3 regions of the Jeotgalibaca sp. A127 genome follow, and region 3 is predicted to be linked to each of the others. Evidence: predicted binding sites of a transcription regulator. Region 3 holds the regulator's gene; each other region holds the start of a gene.
What was found. Region 3 encodes Rex, which represses fermentation and respiration genes when NADH is low (regulators of the CRP and FNR family bind a similar motif). Its sites were predicted from a motif close to TTGTGAANTANTTCACAA; they were not measured.
Positions count from the first base shown of each region.

Region 1 (3,282 bases), on a different contig from region 3:
GTAACCAGACATGAAACCGACTGGAGCTATTGGCAAAACAATAACCAGCCAACAACAAAAAGGGCGTTGTCGGTAAGACGGGAATAATCGCCCCAATGCTTCCTAAACCGAAAGAAATGAGTCCTATAGTAAGTAGGAATGTACGTTTAATTGTAATTCACCCTTTTTATGAAAAAAATTGGCGTAACAGGTTCATGGTTAGTGGTGCGATGACGACAGTAACAATACCGGTAATGACAATTGCCAAACTGGACATGGCCCCTTCAACTTCACCGATTTCAATCGCTTTTGAAGTTCCCATTGCATGAGCACCCGCACCCATACCAATACCTTGAGCAACCGGATCATCAATTTTAAATATTTGAAAAAGACGCGGACCAACTAAAGCCCCAAAAATCCCTGTTAAGACAACAAGGGCAACCGTTAGGGAAGCAATCCCCCCGAGTGACTCTGAAATCCCAACCGCAATGGCGGTTGTGATTGATTTTGGCAGCAGGGTTGCAACCATGGTTTGATCAAGTCGGAATAACAAAGCCAAGGTAATAATCAAGAACGAATGAATAAGAACGCCTAAAAAAATACCGGTGATGATCGCAGGATAATATTTTTTCAAATAAATAATGTTTCTCTCCAACCGAATTGCTAAAGCAACCGTAGCTGGCGTAATAAACATGGTCAAAAATTTCCCGCCAATATCAAAGTTCTCGAATGGAATATCGAGTGTCATTAACAGAATGATAATAGTAACAAAACCAAAAAGCAAAGGAGTAAAGATAACGATTGGCCATTTTCTATAGAGTTTGTCCCCAAGTAAGTACATTGCAAATGTCAGCAAAATACCAAATAGAGGTGTAGTCGTTAATAAATCGATCATTCTTTATCACCTCGTGTTTTCAATTTGATAAATTGGACTATTTTTCCAACTGAAACCATCATAATGATGGTCGTAATAAATGTGATAACCAATAATTGCCACCAGTAGTCTGCCAATAGATCGAAATTTGTCATCAAGGCAACTCCGGCAGGTACGAAGAAAAGAGCCATATTTGAAGTAAGCCAATTCCCTACTTCTTCTACTTGTTCCATTTTCAACCATCCGTAATGCAGGACGATGAATAATAAAATCATCCCAATCACACTACCAGGTATAGGAAAGGGTAACAAGGCGGAAATGAACTCCCCGATAAATGAGAACAAGAGAATCCAGAATAACTGTTTGAAAATTTTCATGTGTGCGCCACCCCAAAATTTAATATGTAAATATTATCACAAACTTGATAATAAAGCATTACTTGGTACCGTTTTAAAAATGAACTTTATTTAAAATGTTATAATATGAGAAAATCCCAAGACCTTATAAATAGATTTGGAGTGACTTTAATGAAAAAACTACTACTCATTCTTGTTGGATTATTCCTTGTATTAAGTGGATTATATATTTTTATGCAGCCTCAATCATTTGTCGCTGAGGTTAGGGTTAAAGCCGATTATGAAGCGGTTATGACAGAAGATGTTGCTTATTTATACTTCGGGCGCGATACTTGCTCTTATTGCCGGGAATTCGAGCCGTTGATGAATGAAGCTATCCAAGAAACGGGAACGAAAGTCTATAAATATGATACGGATAAACATAAGAATGACGGTGATTTCCAGGATATTTTGGATGCGAATGAAGTCAAAACAGTTCCCAAACTGGTCCGCTTGGAAAAGGGCGTCGTGACAGACTATGTTGATCACACGCATACGCAAGCGCAGATCACTGCTTTGTTAACAGAAAACTAAAAGAACTCAGAAAAAGCCAAATTAGCTTTTTCTGAGTTCTTTTTGATTACTCATATGCGAAAACACCTTTGAGTAATCACTTCTTGTCCTAAAGTGATTACTCGAGCAGAAAAACCTCGTTGAGTAATCACTTTTTTGGAAAAATGATTACTCGGAGCGCTAAACATGCCCTGAGTAATCACCTTTAAAATCACAACTGACGATATGGTCGTTTACCATTCCGATAGCCTGCATATAGGAATAAATGATGACGGGACCCACGAACTTGAACCCGCGTTTCTTCAAGTCTTTGCTGATTATCTGGGATATTTCCGTTTGAGCAGGAACTTCGGATTCATGTTCCCAGTCATTATTGATTGGTCCTGAAAATGACCAAATGTAGGCGGAAAAGCTACCGAATTCTTCTTGTATGGCCTGAACCGCAAGCGCGTTCGAACGCACGGAGCGTATTTTAAGTTTATTTTTTACGATATCAGAATTTACCCGTATTTCTTCCAAATCAGAATCGGAAAGCTCAGCACATTCTTCAATTGAGAAGTTATGAAAAGCCTCCCGATACGCCTCACGTTTATTAATGATTAATTGCCACGAAAGACCAGCTTGGGCTCCTTCCAAAGTCAGCATCTCAAATAAGTACCGATCATCATGGTTCTCAACACACCATTCGTTATCGTGATAAGCTTGCATGCGTGTATCTTCTCCTGCCCAGCTACAACGTTTTATCATGGAAACACCTCCTTTTACTCGGCACTATAACATAATTGTGGCCTTCGTATCTCATGAAAAACAATAGAAATATAATTCAATAATTATATTAAACTTATTATCATTATAACCGATATAAATAAAGGTACGTAATTAAATATCTGGATAGGAAGTGTTAAAGATTGGAAACTACAGGATTGAAGAAACATAGGAATCGTTGAATTAATAATCACAAATAGTTTTAAACAGCCTTAAGTTTTGGTGTAACTTACCGATAAAAAAGCTATTGTAAAAAATGGAAAAATAGGAGTGAATCGTTTGGATTTATCAAAGCAAGGGACTAGTAGTGAATTAAAAGAAAAGAAAAAATGGGTTTCTCAACAAAATGGAAAGGTAAATTTAAATCATTCTCTGAGGACAGGAAAGTTTTCATATAACAATTTAAATATCAAGCAACGCTTGTTGTTAATATTCTCCATTATTATGCTCTTTATGACGAGCATTGGTCTAAGTAACCTCTATTCCTTCCAAAAGGTTTACAGCGATGTCGATGAAATGGTGGCGGGTGATATCACAACCATGAAAATCTATGACAATGTTAATTATTATTCCGCACGTCGTTTAGCAGCGGTCCGTGGCTACTTTTTAACAAGCAAAAAAAGTTATGTTGATCAAATTGAGAAGTATACCGATTTACTTAATATCGAAATTAATAAGATATTAGGAAAAGGAGTATCTAAAGAAGTCGAAAAGACTTTTGAAGATTTTTTCTTGCTTGATATTATGCTTGAAGAA
Region 1 is NZ_JBQPRC010000009.1:27,934-31,215, forward strand. Features, by position in the region: gene ACTVAI_RS09190 (YbaN family protein) at 1-151, opposite strand, end outside; gene ACTVAI_RS09195 (LrgB family protein) at 167-874, opposite strand; gene ACTVAI_RS09200 (CidA/LrgA family protein) at 871-1,230, opposite strand; gene ACTVAI_RS09205 (thioredoxin family protein) at 1,381-1,782, shown strand; gene ACTVAI_RS09210 (DNA-3-methyladenine glycosylase I) at 1,942-2,505, opposite strand; gene ACTVAI_RS09215 (methyl-accepting chemotaxis protein) at 2,806-3,282, shown strand, end outside.
Region 1: a site for Rex is predicted at 1,255-1,272, ahead of ACTVAI_RS09200 (CidA/LrgA family protein). Genes of this name have one in related genera too.

Region 2 (3,282 bases), on a different contig from region 3:
CAGTATTTGCCCGATGATAATCCTATCTGATTTCAATCCATTGAGGGATTTCAGGACCGCAACCGAGGTATTATAGCGACGACTGAGACTCCACAAGGTGTCACCACGAACGACGAGGTGTAGTTTGTGGAGCGACTTTTCCAGATCCTTTTTAAATTGCACCATTGAGACACCCCAACTTTTCAAGTAACCATCGGGATCGACATGATTGGTGCCACCCAAGTTTTCACTCACCCAACGATGGGTCTTGATGCCTTTGCCACTACCATTCAACGATTTGGGTAAGCCGGCTTCGTCAGCCAAATGACGGAGCAGCCAGATAAAAGCGGCATAATCTTTTTCGAAAGTAGGGCGGTCATTCGTGCGGGCCAGCTCGACTTGCGCGTAACTATAGGGATTCGCACGCGGACCGGCTCCCCATTGGACCAATCCCGTGCGGGCGATTTGAACAATGCGGCCGCCGCCACCAACCCAATGGGAAACGAAGGCATTTTCCCAGTTTCGTTTCATATAATTCAGTTCGTTGGCCAAACTGTTTGCCCAGACATTATTGGGATTCCCCGATTCATGGGCAATGATGTAGCGCGATTCAATCAAAGGTGTCTGGGCCATCCCAATCAGTTGTTTTTCAATATTCATTTGAAATCCTCCTTATGAAAATAGCCGGGAGATTATCCCGGCCAAACGTTTTATAAAATCTCTGTAATGATTTTTTCGATATAGCGTGCCGAATCAACTGCGCTGTATGGGTTCACGCCTTCAATTGAGAAGACATCCAGACCGACGATTGTTGCCATGGCTGGTTGAATTTCTGCGGCGGTCAAACCTTCGGACGGGTTACGCAATGTCAGATTTTTACTTTTACCATCAGATGCTTTGAATTTCAATTCCAGGGTTAATGTTTTTTCCATGAGTGATTCCTCCTAATTTTTGTGATTAACCGATGCGGTGTTTCTCAGTCACGACTGCATAAGTAGCAGGGTAAGTAATCAAAGTTGCGACTGCTTGTTGAAAGGAGCTGATTGTGTCAGCGGCGACATTTTCTTTCAGATTATTGAAATTCTGTTTTACCTCTTTTTCGTTTTCGAAATCGTTGAAAAATAACTCTACACTTGCTTCTTGCCATTCCTTGTTCATGTCAATTCCTCCTGCGTTTTATATTTTGTAGCGGCTACACTTATAACAACGAATTGACTCCCAAAAGTGTTACCCATTTTTCAAAAATTGCGCTTTTTCCTGAATGCCTTTGCGCCACATATGAACGGTTTTACGCGACACACCGCGCTTCGTTGCGATTTCGGACATGTTCAAACCACCGATGAAACGGTCCTGGATAAACAATTTTTCTTTCGGAGTCAATTGATTCATAAGCGCCATGAAGACATCCATAAAGGCGACATTCTCTTCAAAAGGCTGGGTGAGTAACATTTGGAAATCATCTTCTTGGTCTTCATGATTAAGCAAGTTGCGGTCCCGCCGTTTTTGGTCGAGAAAAGCCCAACGCAGCCTTTGTCCGGCATATTTCACAAACTGATAACGGTGTTCTTCTTTTAAGGCATCGACCTCGCACGTTATGAAAGCATCGAATAGCTTGATACAGCCGAGTTGATAATAGTCGTCGAAATCCTGGAATTTTTTGTAAATGCCCATTTTCTTCAGTTCGTTATAAATGACTCCTTCGTATTGTTCCAGTAGTGCAGTAAGTTTTTCCATATTCGTGTTGCCTCCCGGTTGAATGTGGTGAACTTACTGAGGCCTCAGTTGGGTTCGGGTAAACTATAACCGGGCAAGCGGTGGCGTGACAAAGCGCTAAATATGAAACGGGCGCGGCACTTTCAACCCCAGTAAAACCAATTTGGCGTAAAATTACGGTATTTTGAAAAATATAAAACATTGTGTTGAATATCTCAAAATAATTAGGGTATAATAGTTATTAATAAGAAAGGGGAAGATTTATGGCAGTTGACTTTAACTTTCATCAGTATTTCGGGAATAAAAAGCTTGAATTTATCAATAGTTTTGAAAGCCCTTACTACTGTCCGAATCCTATGCTCACCGAGAAAATGTCGGATGGTCTGTATGATTATGATAGAAATAATTTTTATTTGCATTCGAGAGATGACATGAAGGGATATGCTGAAAATGCGTTGACGGCCTGTGATGCCCCTGTCGAAGTGGAGAAAATTATTTGTGTTATTAATCACAGTGAGTTTGATTTTAGTTGTAAAAATGAAACCTTGGTATTTTATGAGGATGGGTGCGTGGTCAAAACTACCGAGCGGTCGCGTGATTTTATGAACCGGGTTTTTAAACATGCTGGCATGTCTTACAAACATATGCGCCAAATGATGATTTATATGAACGGGAATTCGGGGCATAATTGTCCCTATGTACAGGGTAAGGTGGCATTCATGCCGATCGGTGGCCCGAGCAAGAAAGATGTTTCGTGGGTCAGTTTGAGTCACTTGCTCGAATACCGGGAACATCCCAAAGAGGGGCATATGACGCGTTTGGAGTTTTTTAACCGTCATTTTCTGGATTTGGATATTGGGGTCAAACGTTTCAAGAAACGGATGGAACCTGCTATCCATATGTATGCGGCTCAACATCGACGCTTGGTGGATACAGCGGCACAATTTGATGTGGCCATCGTGCAACGGGACGGTCGCGCCAATAAAAATGTCTTGCATAAGGGAATGGTCGAACTACCTTTGAGGCCCGTCATAAATGAATTGGTATTGGCGGAAAAGATGATGGGTGTGACTTACAACGATTGGAAAAAAGAGAATCCCTTCTTGAAGGATTGTCCTTACGCTGAGGATCTGGATAAACTCTTTTCTGTTTAGAAAGGTTATTATTTGTTAATTTGGCATCCCTCACATAGAATAAAGGTAACGATAACACTTAGGAGGGATGACTGAGATGAATAGAAGGATTGAAGGTTCTTTTAGAGAGTACGGCCACTTATTAGAAGCAATCGAGGAATTAAAAGCGGGTGGTTACGAGACAAATCAACTATTGGTGGTTACGCGCAATGATCTCGATGCTGGTTTGACCGAAAAAACAGGTGTGGATGTAGTCGTCACGCGTGGTGAATCTTTATGGGATAAAATTGTTGGCTTTTTCACAGTCGATTTGGATGACGATGAAGAACCGGAAGATGAAGAGGATCTTTTTGAAAAATACGGCATCGATGAGGAAACGTACGAACGCTTTGAAGAAGACCTCGAAAATGGTGAATTCCTATTGCTGGTAGATACAGCTCCTCCTGCGAAAACAGAT
Region 2 is NZ_JBQPRC010000008.1:66,935-70,216, forward strand. Features, by position in the region: gene ACTVAI_RS08920 (LysM peptidoglycan-binding domain-containing protein) at 1-639, opposite strand, end outside; gene ACTVAI_RS08925 (DUF2922 domain-containing protein) at 690-911, opposite strand; gene ACTVAI_RS08930 (DUF1659 domain-containing protein) at 937-1,137, opposite strand; gene ACTVAI_RS08935 (sigma-70 family RNA polymerase sigma factor) at 1,207-1,713, opposite strand; gene ACTVAI_RS08940 (competence protein ComK) at 1,956-2,846, shown strand; gene ACTVAI_RS08945 (general stress protein) at 2,923-3,282, shown strand, end outside.
Region 2: a site for Rex is predicted at 1,894-1,911, ahead of ACTVAI_RS08940 (competence protein ComK). Genes of this name have one in related genera too.

Region 3 (3,282 bases):
AATGCAAGCAAATTCAGTAATTTTTTTCATTCTTGTGATATACTTTTATACAGGAGTATTATAACAAATAAGAAAGGTACAAAATACATGCGAAGAAAAATCACTACTGCGACGCGTATAATATTCATATACTTAGCAGCTCAATTCTTACCCGTTCCTCTTCTCTTTTTATTTCCGACAGAGCAACGCATTGAAATGAGCATGACTTTAACAATCCTCTTTGCCTTTATCGGAACAGTGGCAATGATTATCGTAAACTATAAAGAAAAATGGAGTCCTGAAGCGCCTATTATCAAACGGCCCTCTGCACCTATGTCGAAAGTGATAGGATGGAGCGTTCTTGGCTTTATCGGTTCGCTTGTAATCCAGACGGTCACTTCCATTATTGAATCGCTTATTTTCGGAGTTACGCCGGAATCAGCTAACACTCAGAATTTACTGGAATTAACGACGGCTTACCCACTCTTGATTTTTATGATCACCATTTTCGCACCAGTAATGGAAGAATTTGTTTTCCGAAAAGCTGTCTTTACCCAATTAAATATGTCCCGTGTCGGATTATTCGGTTCTGCGGTCATAAGTGCTTTAATTTTTGCTTTTATCCACTTTGATGGACACATGCTTGTGTATGGTACTTTAGGACTCTGGTTCTCTTATCTATACTACAAAACAAATAACATTTTTACACCTATGTTGGCTCATGGTTTAATGAATGCATTTGCTTCATTACCAATCTTTTTCCCAGAACTCCTGGGCTAACAGTTTAAAAAGAAAGGAATTCTATGACTTTAAAAAATATCATTTTACAAATCGTTATGAAATTTGCATTCGCCGGTCTCTTCATTTATTTCGCTGTAGACAGCATCAACGTCTCTGGATGGGGATTCCTCACGTGGATCAGTATCTTTTTCGCGACAAACAACATCGTAACCGGCATCCAAATGTTAATTATGTACTTTAAAATTAAAGATCAAGTGAACAAGTAAAAAAACGTTGAGACCCTTTCGGTCTCAACGTTTTTCATTGTGCTTTTAGGAGATATTATTATCCAAGAAATAAATCAGTGTTTGTAATTCATTGGTTAGGTCGACATTTTGAACGCGAACGTTCTCTGGTACTGACAAACGAATAGGTGTAAAGTTCATTATTCCCCTGACACCCGCTTCGATCAAATTGTTAGCCGCTTTTTGGGCAACTTGCTGTGGAACTGTCAAAATAGCCACGTCAATTTGTTGAATACGTAATTGTTCAATCATTTCGTCCAATGGATAAACGGGCACACCACTGACGATTTTGCCAACAATTTCTTCGTTTACATCGAATGCAGCGCTAATGCGCACGTTATTACTTAAATGGAAGTTATAGTTCAACAAGGCATGTCCCAAGTTACCAACCCCGATTAAAGCAACATTGGTTAAACGATCCTGGTTTAAGGTCTTACTAAAGAAATCCAGCAAATACTCTACATCATAACCGTATCCTCTTTTACCAAGAGCACCAAAGTAGGAGAAATCACGACGTATGGTCGCACTATCAACTTTTACAGCCTCGCTTAATTCGGTTGATGATATTCTGGTTTTTCCTGCATCATGTAAATAGCGAAGGTAACGATGATAGATGGGAAGACGGCGGGCAGTGGCTTTTGGAATGTCATTATTAGTTGGCATAATTTTTCTCGCTTTCTTTAGAATTATATATGTGAAATTATAAGTTATAATCTATTTGTACTTATCATTACATAGTGCAATTATAGCACGCGTTAGTGAAAAATCCACTAATTTGTTCTAATTTGTAATTTTTTGTGAATTTTATTTCAACTTCGAGTTTGATTTTATCGCTTTCATAAAATTAATAGTGTAACTTTCACAAAGGTCATAACGTTTTCATAATATCGTATCTTTGGTGTATGACAGAACTGTGATAAAATGAAAAGGCATATCTATAGAAAGTTGAGGAACGACTGAATGATACTTTTACAAGGACAAAATCTTGCCCGTTACTTCGGTCCGACCGTTTTATTTGAGAATATTCAAATTACTATCCAGGACAATGAACGTATTGCACTCGTAGGAAGAAACGGCGCCGGAAAATCAACGTTATTGAAGATATTAGCTGGACTCGAGCCAACAGATGCGGGATCCGTTGCGAAAAAGAAAGAAGTGACCATCGGCTATCTTGATCAACATAGTGCGGTTGACTCCAATAAAACAATCTGGGAAGAAATGTTAACCGTTTTCGCACCTGTCATTTTGTTAATGAAACAAGCGGAACAGGCTGCAGCACGCTTGGCTGATGAAGCGGTTATCAATGATCCTGTGACTATGGAAGCGGCACTTAAACTGTACGACTCCCTACAACAGGAAATCCATAAGCAAGATGCTTATGGTTACGAATCGGAAATCAGATCCGTCCTCCATGGTTTTAAGTTTTACGAAGAAGACTTGGACCGCCCTATTTCACAATTATCCGGTGGCCAGAAAACGCGCTTGGCAATGGCTAAGATCCTGCTTGAGAAGAACGACCTTTTAATCTTGGATGAGCCTACCAACCATTTGGACATCGATACATTGGCATGGTTGGAAAATTATTTAGTGAGCTATCGCGGTACCCTTTTGGTTGTTTCCCATGACCGCTATTTCCTTGATAAAATTGCGACCGGTGTTTATGAGATCAGCCGAAACAAAATCCATCATTACAAAGGGAATTATTCCTTTTATCTACAAGAAAAAGCGGCCCGTCTCGAACAGGAAATGAAACAATATGAAAAGCAACAAGAAGAGATTGCTAAATTAGAAGATTACGTGGCTCGCAATCTGGTGCGCGCATCCACTACCAAAATGGCCCAAAGCCGCAGAAAACGTTTGGAAAAAATGGAGCGGATGGATAAGCCGAAAGGCGATGAACGTTCAGTACGTTTTTCATTTGATACTAAGCGCGAGAGTGGTAATGTGGTGATGACGCTGGAAGATGTGGCTATCGGGTATGACAACAACATCTTGGCCAAGCCCATCAGCCTGGACTTGCGTAAACATCAAGCTATCGGAATAGTTGGCCCCAACGGAATTGGTAAATCTACTTTATTAAAATCAATCATTCATCAAATCCCATTCATAGAGGGAAGCGTTAAATTTGGAACAAACGTAGACCTCGGATACTATGATCAAGAGTTGACGAATCTTTCTAAAAACAAAACGATTCTGGCCGAAATTTGGGACCTGCATCCAACCATGAATGAAAAAGATGTGCGGAGTATCCTGGGAAGCTTCCTCTTTACCGGCGCTG
Region 3 is NZ_JBQPRC010000007.1:17,319-20,600, forward strand. Features, by position in the region: gene ACTVAI_RS08090 (lysostaphin resistance A-like protein) at 196-759, shown strand; gene ACTVAI_RS08095 (YdiK family protein) at 783-986, shown strand; gene ACTVAI_RS08100 (redox-sensing transcriptional repressor Rex) at 1,032-1,667, opposite strand; gene ACTVAI_RS08105 (ABC-F family ATP-binding cassette domain-containing protein) at 1,965-3,282, shown strand, end outside.